Regions from separate parts of the Nonomuraea sp. NPDC048881 genome, predicted to be linked through region 2. Evidence: predicted binding sites of a transcription regulator. Region 2 holds the regulator's gene; the other holds the start of a gene.
The links. Region 2 encodes HrcA, which represses chaperone genes, less so after heat shock. Its sites were predicted from a motif close to TTGGCACTCTCNNNNNGAGAGTGCCAA; they were not measured.
Positions count from the first base shown of each region.

Region 1 (5,089 bases), on a different contig from region 2:
GAGCTCGGCCTGGGCCCGGTCGGACTCCGAGCCCGGCGCCTCGAAGCGGGCCAGGGAGAGGCGGGAGACCGTACCGGCGGCCAGGACACCCGCGACGACGAGCAGGAGCGCGGACAGGGCCAGCACGAGCCGGCGGCGGCGGACGAGGAGGTGGCCCAGCCTGCGCAGCGGCGGCTCGGCGGCGGCGCGCGGGCCCCGGGTGGCGACGTTCACGGCCACGCGGGCACCGCCCGCGCCGGGCCTGATGGGCAGGTTCGCATGGGATCTCCGGAAAACTCGGTAAACTACTCGTGTTTCGCTGTCGAACCCAGAAATACAAGTAAATGCTCGTATTTGTCAACGAGGTGGCCCATGCCTGAACGCACGGTCCGCAGGCAGGCGCGCGGCCTGAAGCGGATGGCCGAGATCCTCGACGCCGCGGAGTCGGTGATCGCCGAGATCGGCTACCCGGACATGACGACGAACCAGGTCGCCGCGCGGGCGGGGCTCTCCCCCGGGTCGCTGTACCAGTTCTTCCGGAACAAGGAGGAGATCCTGGACGGCCTGGTGTCCCGCTACACCGACGACCGGGACGAGTTCTGGGCGGCCCGGCTGGCGGCGATCACCCCGGACGTCCCGCTGGAGGCACTGGTGGGGCAGCTCGTGGACGAGAGCGTGGCGTTCAAGGCCGACTCACCGGCGTACTGGTCGCTGCTGTACGGGTCGGCCACCGGCGACCGGCTCGCGGCGGCCTCCCAGCGCATGCACGCCTCGCTGGCGGAGCGGATCGCGGCGCTGCTGCGACGGCGTTCGCCCGAGCTGCCGCAGGAGCGGGCGCTGCTCAACGCGACGATGGCGCTGGCCATGGTGAAGGCGGTGCTGCCCATGCTGGGGCCGGCGACGCCCGAGCGCGGCGCGGAGCTCGTGGCCGAGCTCAAGCTCATGCTGGTCCGCTACCTGACCTGAGCCCCGCGGTCAGGGGCGGAAGGCGCCGCGGACCTCGAAGGTGTGGCCCTCGGTGCGGCCGCGCCTGGCCGAGAAGTAGAGCCGGTCGCCTCTCGGCGAGAACGCCAGCCCCGTGAGCTCGGCCCCCTCGTGCCCGGTGAGCCGCAGGAACGGCGTGACGGCCCGGTCGGGCGCGATGACGTCGATCTCCGTCGTCTCCCTGGCCACGTAGAGGTCGCCCGAGGGGGCGGCGGTGATCGCGCGCACGCCCTCGCACAGCCGGTCGAGCGTGGAGGTGTGGGCGTCGTAGGCCCACAGGCCGGTGTCGCCCTTGGTGGTGAAGTAGCAGACGCCGCCCGCGTAGTGGCAGCCGTCGCCGCCGTCGAAGTGGCGGGCGTCCTCGACCTGGTGGCGGGCCGCGGTGAGCAGCGCGGCCGGGGACGGCACCGGCCGCCACCCGCCCGACGCGCACAGCACCTCCAGCGTGCCCTCCGTCAGGTCGCCCCAGTCGCCGGGACGGAAGCGGTAGAAGCAGCCGTCGTGCTCGTCCTCGGTCATGTAGACGACGCGCCGCTCGGGGTCGCAGGCGGCGGCCTCGTGCCGGAAGCGGCCCATGGCCAGGCGGGGGCGGGCGGCGCGGGCGCCGTAGGGGTCGCACTCGAAGACGCGGCCGCGGTCGCCGAGCTCGCACGACAGCCAGGTGTGCCACGGCGTGGCGCCGCCCGCGCAGTTGAGGTCGGTGCCGGACAGGATGCGGTAGGCGTCGGCGACCGTGCCGTCGGCGTGGAAGCGCAGCGCGGAGGCGCCGCCGAGCAGGGGCAGCTCGGAGTTGGAGACGTAGATCCAGCCTGCGCCGTCGGGGAAGCAGGCGCCGCCGTCGGGCGCGGCGTGCCAGGTGAGCCCGGCCACCTTGTCGCCCGACCGGGCCACCACCCGGCCGGTGAAGCCCGGCGGGAGCGCGAGCCCGTCGGCGGACGCCGGCGTGAGCGGCCCGTACGGGCTGATGCCGCCCTGCAAGAGCGGGCCCGTGCGGAGGAGAGTCTTGTGGGACATCGTGGGGCCTCCCTCTAGGTGCCACGCTAGTCGACCGCACCGACATGAATGGCAAGGACTCGTGACATCAAACTCTGCGCAAACCCCGCGCTCCGTCGTGGCGTGAGATCGCCGTCGGCCCCTGGACGATGCGTGACAGTCCGTACCCACCGGACGGAAGATCGCCCACCTTGGGGGCGGACACGCGAAAGCCCGGGCACTGTGGGCGTGCCCGGGCTTTTCGGATGGTGCGGCCGGCGGCCGCGCGCGGTCAGCGCTGGGCCTGGAACATCCAGTGCTGCTTGTCGATGTCCTGCGTCACGGCGATGAGCAGGTCCTGGCTGACCGGGTCGGCCTCGTCGGTGGCGCGGATGCGCTCGTACATGCGCTTGCTGATGCCGTCGAGGATGTCGGTGATCGTCGCCACCACCTTGCCGTCCTCCAGCCAGCCGCGCTCGGGCTGCTGGAGCCGGGTGGACTTGGCGACGGTCGCCGAGCGCCCGTCGGGGTTCACGCCGAGGGCGACCGCCCGCTCGGCGATGGTGTCCATGTGGGCACGGGCCAGGTCGGTCAGCTCGTCGAGCTGGAGGTGAATCGGGCGGAAATGGGCGCCGACAAGGTTCCAGTGCGCCTGCTTGGCGATCAGCGACAGATCGATCAGATCGACCAGGGCGTCCTGCAGGGCTTCGGCGACAGTGTTCTTGGCTTCACCCGAGAGCGGACCGGTGATCGTAGCCATGTCGTATTTCCTCCCCTTCAGTGATGCTTATGCCTATTTAGAACGCCAGCCAGGGCTGGATTCTTCCGATCTTTCCATCGTTGACAGTGTAATAGTGACAGTGTCATTGTGGAGGTATGAGCGACACCTGGACCATCGGCGAGCTGGCCGAGCACGCGGCGCGGGCGCTGCGCGCGGGCGCCCAGCCGGTCAACGGCCGGGTCCGCGACGTGCCCGGGGAACGCCTGATCAGGTGGTACACCACCATCGGCCTCGTGGACCCGCCCCTGACCCGGCGCGGCAGGATCGCCCGCTACGGCCGGCGGCACCTGCTGCAACTGGTGGCGGTCAAGCGCATGCAGGCGGCGGGGCACTCGATCGCCGAGATCCAGACGGCGCTGGCCGGCGCGACGAACGCCACGCTGGCGGCGGCCGCCGGGCTCGCCGACGTGCCGTCCGTGGGCGACGGGCGGGCGGTCCCCGGTTCTCCGCCGGACAGCCCGCGCTCGGCGGGGCCCGCGTCCGTCATCGCCACGACGACGAACGTGACGTCCGGCGGCGAGGCGAACGGGGCCTTCGACGGCCAGGCGCGTGCGGCGGGACGCCCGCCGGGCGGGCGGGCCGCGGGCGGCGGCGAGCCGGGGCGTGAGAGGTTCTGGGCCGAGCGGCCGGCCCGCCGCGCCCCCACCGGGAGCGAACGCCCCGCCGACGCCGGAGCGGGGCATGCCGGGGGCGAGCCGGCCGCGGGGGTCGTGCTCGCGGACGGGGTGCGCATTGTGTGGGACGGGGGGCGGCCTCCGTCCGAGGACGACGTTCAGGCGGTGCTGGCGGCGGCTGGGCCGCTGCTCGCGGTGCTCGTAGAGAGGAGACTGCTGTGAAGATCACTTCGCTGGAGCCCGCACGGTGCCTGCCGGTGCCGGAGGCCGGGTTCGGCGCGCTGCTGACCGAGCGCGGCAACCTGCCGCTGGACAGCGTGGACGTGCACGCCGACATCGCCGGGCTCGTCGCCGGGGTGGAGGTCGAGCAGGGGTTCCGCAACCCGTTCGACGTCACGCTGGAGGCGACCTACGTCTTCCCGCTGCCCGACCGGGCGGCCGTGACGGCCTTCAGGATGGAGGCCGACGACCGGGTCGTGGAGGGCGTGCTGAAGGAGCGCGGCCAGGCCAGGGCCGACTACGACCAGGCGCTGCGCGAGGGCAGGCGGGCGGCCATCGCCGAGGAGGACCGGCCCGACGTCTTCACCATCAGGGTGGGCAACATCCTGCCCGGCGAACGCGTCTCGATCAGGCTGACCATGAGCCAGCCCCTCCCCTACGAGGACGGCGCGGCGACCTTCCGGTTCCCGCTCGTCGTGGCCCCGCGGTACGTCCCGGGCACCCCGCTCGACGGCGACCCGGCGGGCTCCGGCGTGGCGCCGGACACCGACGCCGTCCCCGACGCGTCGAGGATCACGCCGCCGGTGCTGCTGCCCGGCTTCCCCAGCCCCGTGCGCCTCTCGCTCACCGCCCGCGTCGACGCCGCCGGGCTGGACCTGCGGGAGGTGGCCTCCAGCCTGCACGTGGTCGAGGAGGACGGCCACACCGTGCGCCTGCGTCCGGGCGAGCGCCTCGACCGTGACTTCATCCTGCGGCTGTCGTTCGAGGCGTCCACGTCCCTGCAGTTCGACGGGCGGGGGACGTTCGCGCTCACCGTCGTCCCGCCCGCCCTCCAGGCCGCCCGCGCGCCGCGGGACGTGGTGCTGGTGCTCGACCGTTCGGGCAGCATGGGCGGCTGGAAGATGGTCGCGGCGCGGCGGGCGGCGGCGCGCATCGTCGACACGCTGACCGCGCACGACCGCTTCGACGTGCTGACGTTCGACTCGGTGGTCGAGGCGGCGTTCGAGGGGCTGGTGGAGGCGTCCGACCGCAACCGGTACCGCGCGGTCGAGCACCTGGCGCGGGTCGACGCGCGCGGCGGCACCGAGCTGCTCGAACCGCTGCGCCGCGCCATCGCCCTCCTCGGCGCGCCCGGCGACAGGGAGCGGGTGGTGGTGCTGGTCACCGACGGCCAGGTGGGCAACGAGGACCAGATTCTGGAGCAGACCGGCGGCGCGCTGTCGGCGATGCGGGTGCACACGGTCGGCATCGACCGGGCGGTGAACGCCGGCTTCCTCGGCCGGCTCGCCGGGCTGGGCGCCGGCCGGTGCGAGCTGGTCGAGTCCGAGGACCGGCTCGACGCGGCGATGGAGCAGATCCACCGCAGGATCGGCGCGCCGCTGGTGACGGACCTGTCCCTGAAGGGGCTGGAGACCGAGCCCGGCACCGTGACCCACCTCGGCTCGATCTTCCCCGGGGTCCCGCTCCGGGTGTACGGACGGTGCCGCGAGGGCGCCGAGGCCGTCACCGTGCGCGGCACGTCGGCCGAGGGGCCGTGGGA
Region 1 covers NZ_JBEZGC010000009.1:333,535-338,623, forward strand. Annotated here, with positions in the region: gene AB0C33_RS31150 (MMPL family transporter) at 1-219, opposite strand, end outside; gene AB0C33_RS31155 (TetR/AcrR family transcriptional regulator) at 352-945, shown strand; gene AB0C33_RS31160 (alkaline phosphatase PhoX) at 955-1,977, opposite strand; gene AB0C33_RS31165 (DNA starvation/stationary phase protection protein) at 2,228-2,695, opposite strand; gene AB0C33_RS31170 (helix-turn-helix domain-containing protein) at 2,812-3,552, shown strand; gene AB0C33_RS31175 (VIT domain-containing protein) at 3,549-5,089, shown strand, end outside.
Region 1: the regulator HrcA is predicted to act here: its motif matches at 2,776-2,802, upstream of AB0C33_RS31165 (DNA starvation/stationary phase protection protein).

Region 2 (5,089 bases):
AGCGGTGAGCCCGCCGGCGACCAGGAGTGCCCCGAGATCACGCCGACCCCCACGCCGACCCCGCCGGAGACGACCGAATCGCCGACGTCGTGCCCCTCCGACGAGTGCCCGCCGGACGACGTGCCCACCGGCCCGAGCGACCTGAGCAGCCCGCTGGTGGACGTGCCGCACACGACACCCTGAGCTGGAATCACCAGCGCCCGGTACGCGCGAGCAGCACGGCCGCCGCCGCCACCCCCGCCGTGGAGGTGCGCAGCACGGTGGGCCCGAGCAGCACGGGCACCGCCTTGGCCGCGGCGAACCTGCGCAGCTCCTCCTCCGAGACCCCGCCCTCCGGCCCCACGACGACGACGATGTCGCCGCCGGGCGGCAGCGCCACCTTCGACAGCGGCTCGGCGGCCTCCTCGTGCAGCACTAGCCCCAGCGCCGCGTCGGCCAGCAGCCCCTCGACCTGGGCGGTGGAGGCGAGCTCGGCCACCTGCGGCAGGTGGAACCGGCGCGCCTGCTTGCCGGCCTCGCGGGCCGTGGCACGCCAGCGGCCCACCGCCTTGGCGATCTTGTCGCCCTTCCACTGCGTGATGCTGCGCGAGGCGGCCCAGGGGACGATCACGTCGACCCCCACCTCGGTCATCATCTCGACGGCCAGCTCGCCCCTGTCACCCTTGGGCAGCCCCTGGACGACCACCAGCCGCCGCGCGGGCGGCTCGACGGTGTAGCGGGCGAGCACGTCGAGCGCGAGTGCGTCCTTGAACACCTCGCGCACCACGCACTCGGCGACGTCGCCCGCGCCGTTGGTCAGGTCGACCCGCTCGCCGGCGCGCAGGCGCCGCACGGAGGCCGCGTGCCGCCCCTCAGGGCCGTCGAGCGTGAGCTCGGCGCCGTTGAGGTCCTCGGCGAGGAACACGGGGACGGTCACGGGTGATCGTCACCTGCCGTTGAAGGCGTCACGCAGGCGGGAGAAAAAACCCTGCTGCCCCGGGGCGAACTTTCCCGGCGGCCGCTCCTCGCCGCGCAGCCTGGACAGCTCGCGCAGCAGGTCCTCCTGCGTCTGGTCGAGCCGCATCGGGGTCTCGACGTTGACATGGATGAGCAGGTCGCCCCTGCCGGACTCGTTGAGCCGCTGCACGCCGCGCCCGTACATGGTGATGACCTGGCCGGACTGGGTGCCGGGGCGCACGTCGATCTCCTCGGAGCCGTCGAGCGTCTCGACGGCGAGGATGGTGCCGAGCGCGGCGGCCGTCATCGGGATCTGGACCGTGCAGTGGAGGTCGTCGCCGCGCCGCTCGAAGATCTCGTGCGCGCGTTCGACGATCTCCAGGAACAGGTCTCCGGGCGGGCCGCCGCCGGGGCCGACCTCGCCCTCGCCGGCGAGCTGGATGTGGGTGCCGTCCTCGACGCCCGCGGGGATGCGGACCTTGATCGTACGGCGGGTGCGCACCCGGCCGTCGCCCGAGCACTCCTGGCAGGGGTGGCGGATGATGCTGCCGAAGCCGCCGCACTGGGGGCACGGCCGCGAGGTCATGACCTGGCCCAGGAACGAACGGGTGACCTGGGAGATCTCGCCGCGCCCGTTGCACATGTCACAGGTGTCGGGGTGGGTGCCGGGGGCCGCGCCGGCGCCGTGGCACACCTCGCACAGCACGGCGGTGTCCACGACCAGCTCGCGGGTGGTGCCGAACGCCGTCTCGCGCAGGTCGAGCTCGACCCGGATGGTGGCGTTGCGGCCCCTCCTGGCGCGCGAGCGCGGCCCGCGGGTGCCGCCCGCGGTGCCGAAGAAGGCGTCCATGATGTCGCTGAAGGGGAAGCCCGCGCCGAAGCCGCCGGCGCCCGCGCCCGCACCCGCGCCGCCGCCGAAGGGGTCGCCGCCCAGGTCGTACATCTGGCGCTTGTTCGGATCGGACAGCACCTCGTAGGCCTGCGTGATCTCCTTGAACCGCTCCTGGGTCTCAGGATCGGGGTTCACGTCGGGGTGCAGCTCGCGGGCGAGGCGGCGGTAGGCCTTCTTGATCTCGTCCTGACTGGCGTCACGGCGCACCCCGAGGGTGGCGTAGTAGTCGCTGTTTGCCACTTATCGACCTCTTAAGATGCAGCCAGGATCTGGCTGACGTAGCGTGCCACCGCGCGTACGGCGCCCATCGTCACGGGGTAGTCCATCCTGGTGGGACCCAGCACGCCGAGCCGGGCCAGTTGGTTGTCGCCAGAACCGTATCCGGTTGCGACGATGGACGTGCCGCGAAGGTAGGGGTTTTCCGAGCCGATGCGCACGGTGAGCGCGGACGGGGTGTCTGTGGATGTCTCGCCGAGCAACCGCATGAGCACGACCTGCTCCTCCAGCGCCTCCAGCACGTCGCGCAGGCCGGTGGCGAAGTCGGCGCCCGCGAGATTGGCCGCGCCGGCGAACACGATCTTCTCGTCATGGCGTTCGACGAGGGTTTCGAGCAGCACCGACAGGATCGTGGCCACGGCGGGCCGGTCCTCGGCGGGCAGCCGCTCGGGCAGGTCGGCGACCAGCTCGGGGACGTTGCTCAGCCCGCAGCCGTCGAGGCAGGAGTTGAGCACCGCGCGCAGATGGGCGATGCGGTCGTCCTCCACCACCTCGGGCAGCTCGATCACGCGCTGCTCGACGCGCCCGGTATTGGTGATCAGCACGAGCATGACCCGCCGCTCGTTGAGCGGGACCAGCTCGACGTGCCTGACCGTGGAACGGGTCAGCGTCGGGTACTGCACGACCGCGACCTGCCTGGTGAGCTGCGCGAGCAGCCGCACGGTGCGGAAGACCACGTCGTCGAGGTCGACCGCGCCGGCGAGGAAGGTCTCGATCGCCCGCCGCTCGGCCCCCGACAGGGGCTTGACCTGCGAGAGCCGGTCGACGAACAGGCGGTAGCCCTTGTCCGTCGGCACGCGGCCCGCGCTGGTGTGCGGCTGGGTGATGTACCCGTCCTCCTCCAGAGCGGCCATGTCGTTCCTGACCGTTGCCGGGGAGACCTTGAGGTTGTGGCGCTCCGCCAGCGCCTTGGAGCCCACCGGTTCGTTGGTGGACACGTAGTCTTCGACAATGGCGCGGAGCACCGCCAGCTTCCGTTCGTCGAGCACGTGCTCACCTCCTGCCTCTGCCTAACAGGGAAACGACAGGTCTAGCACTCCGTGTTCCCGAGTGCCAAGTGTACGGCTCTCGCCCACAAGGTGCGATAACACCAGGTCCCATCCTGTTGCTAGCGACTTACAAGCGACAGGCCTCACACTTGCCGCATGACCGACAATTCCCAGCCCCCGCAGTACGGACCGCCCCAGGGGCAGGGTCCCTACTACGGTCAGCCGAACCAGTACGCCCAGCCCCCGTACCAGCCCCAGCAGCACGGCCAGCCGCCCTACCAGCAGCAACAGCCGCCCGCCCAGTACGGCCCCCCACCCCAGTACGGCCAGCAGAACCAGTACGGCCAGCAGAACCAGTACGCCCACCCCGACCAGTACGGCCCCCACAACCAGTACGGCGGCCAGCCGCAGTTCCCGGCCAGGATCGACGGCAAGGCGATCAAGCCCCGCCTGTGGTGGATCGCCGTCGTGTGGGCCGTGGCCGTCGTGCTCGGCGTCGTGGGCGTGGTCGTGTTCGCCGGCGGCGTGCTGAGCAGCGTCTCGGACATGGCCCCGACGAGCACGTTCGCGTCGGGCGAAAGCGTGAAGGTCGCGATCGACCCCGCCAAGCGCCCGGCCGTCTACATCGCCACCGACACGCGGGTCAACTACCAGTGCGAGATCTCCGGCGGCCCGGCCCAGGCCAGGCTGGTCAAGGTCTCCGGCACCCAGACGCTCAGCGCCGGCGGCACCACCTGGCAGGAGATCCTCGCCGTCAACGCCCCCGCCAAGGGCGACTACCAGCTGACCTGCGCCACGCAGGAGGAGTCGTCAGCCCGCTTCGGCGTGGGCCGTGACGTGCTCTCCGCGGCGGGCGGCCTGTTCGGCGGGGTGGCGGCGCTGTTCCTGTTCCCCGGCGCCGGTCTGCTCATCGGCATCATCGGCACCGTCGTCGTCCTCGTACGGCGCAGCGGCGCGCGTAAGCGCCTTGCGGTCAGCGGGTGATTTGCTACGGTCCCCGTGTGTACGAGGGCGATGTGCTGGCGGGCAATTGGCGGCGGCCGGGCAAGGGCAAGATCCCGAAGGTGCCCGCCGAACTCGACCTGGTCGTGGAGGACGCCGACAGCGGCTTCTGCGGCGCCGTGGTGGCCTGCGACAAGGAGGCCGTCACCCTGGAGGACCGGTTCGGCAAACGCCGCCTGTTCCCGCTGGCGCCGGCCGCGTTCCTGCTGGAGGGCAGGCCCGTGACGCTGGTGCGCCCGGCGGCCGCGGCCCCGGCGGGGCCCAGGCGCAGCGCGTCCGGGTCCATCGCCGTGGAGGGGCTGCGGGCCCGGGTCGCCAAGGAGAGCCGGATCTACGTCGAGGGCGTGCACGACGCCGCGCTCGTGGAGAAGATCTGGGGCCACGACCTGCGGGTCGAGGGTGTCGTGGTCGAGTACCTGGAGGGCGTCGACGACCTGCCCGCCATCGTGGCCGAGTTCGCCCCCGAGCCGGGCCGCAGGCTGGGCGTGCTGGTCGACCATCTGGTGCCGGGGTCGAAGGAGAGCCGGATCGCGGCCCGGATCACCTCGCCGCACGTGCTCGTCGTGGGTCATCCGTACATCGACATCTGGCAGGCGGTCAAACCGTCCGTGCTGCGCATCCCGAGCTGGCCCGACGTGCCGCGCGGGGTGCCGTGGAAGGAGGGCGTGCTCGCCGCACTGGGCTGGCGCATGGAGCCCGCGGACGCCTGGCGGCGCATTCTGGGCGCCGTCTCGTCCTACGCCGACCTGGAGCCGGAGCTGCTCGGCCGGGTCGAGGAACTGATCGACTTCGTTACGGAGGCATCATGAGCCAGGCCCCGCCACCCCCCGACGACTCCACCCCGGACGTCCCGCCCTCTGACGTCCCGCCTTACGACGTGCCGCCTTCTGACGTGCCCCGCGACCAGGGCTCGGGCCCCCAGCTCGGCTACGGGCAGCAGCCGGGTTCCCAGCCCGACTACGGGCGGCAGCCGCCGAGCCGGCCCGGTCCGCAG
Region 2 covers NZ_JBEZGC010000007.1:136,076-141,164, reverse strand. Annotated here, with positions in the region: gene AB0C33_RS25560 (hypothetical protein) at 1-183, shown strand, start outside; gene AB0C33_RS25555 (16S rRNA (uracil(1498)-N(3))-methyltransferase) at 191-916, opposite strand; gene dnaJ (molecular chaperone DnaJ) at 926-2,068, opposite strand; gene hrcA (heat-inducible transcriptional repressor HrcA) at 2,080-3,093, opposite strand; gene AB0C33_RS25540 (hypothetical protein) at 3,250-4,077, shown strand; gene AB0C33_RS25535 (DUF3097 domain-containing protein) at 4,095-4,904, shown strand; gene AB0C33_RS25530 (DUF4870 domain-containing protein) at 4,901-5,089, shown strand, end outside.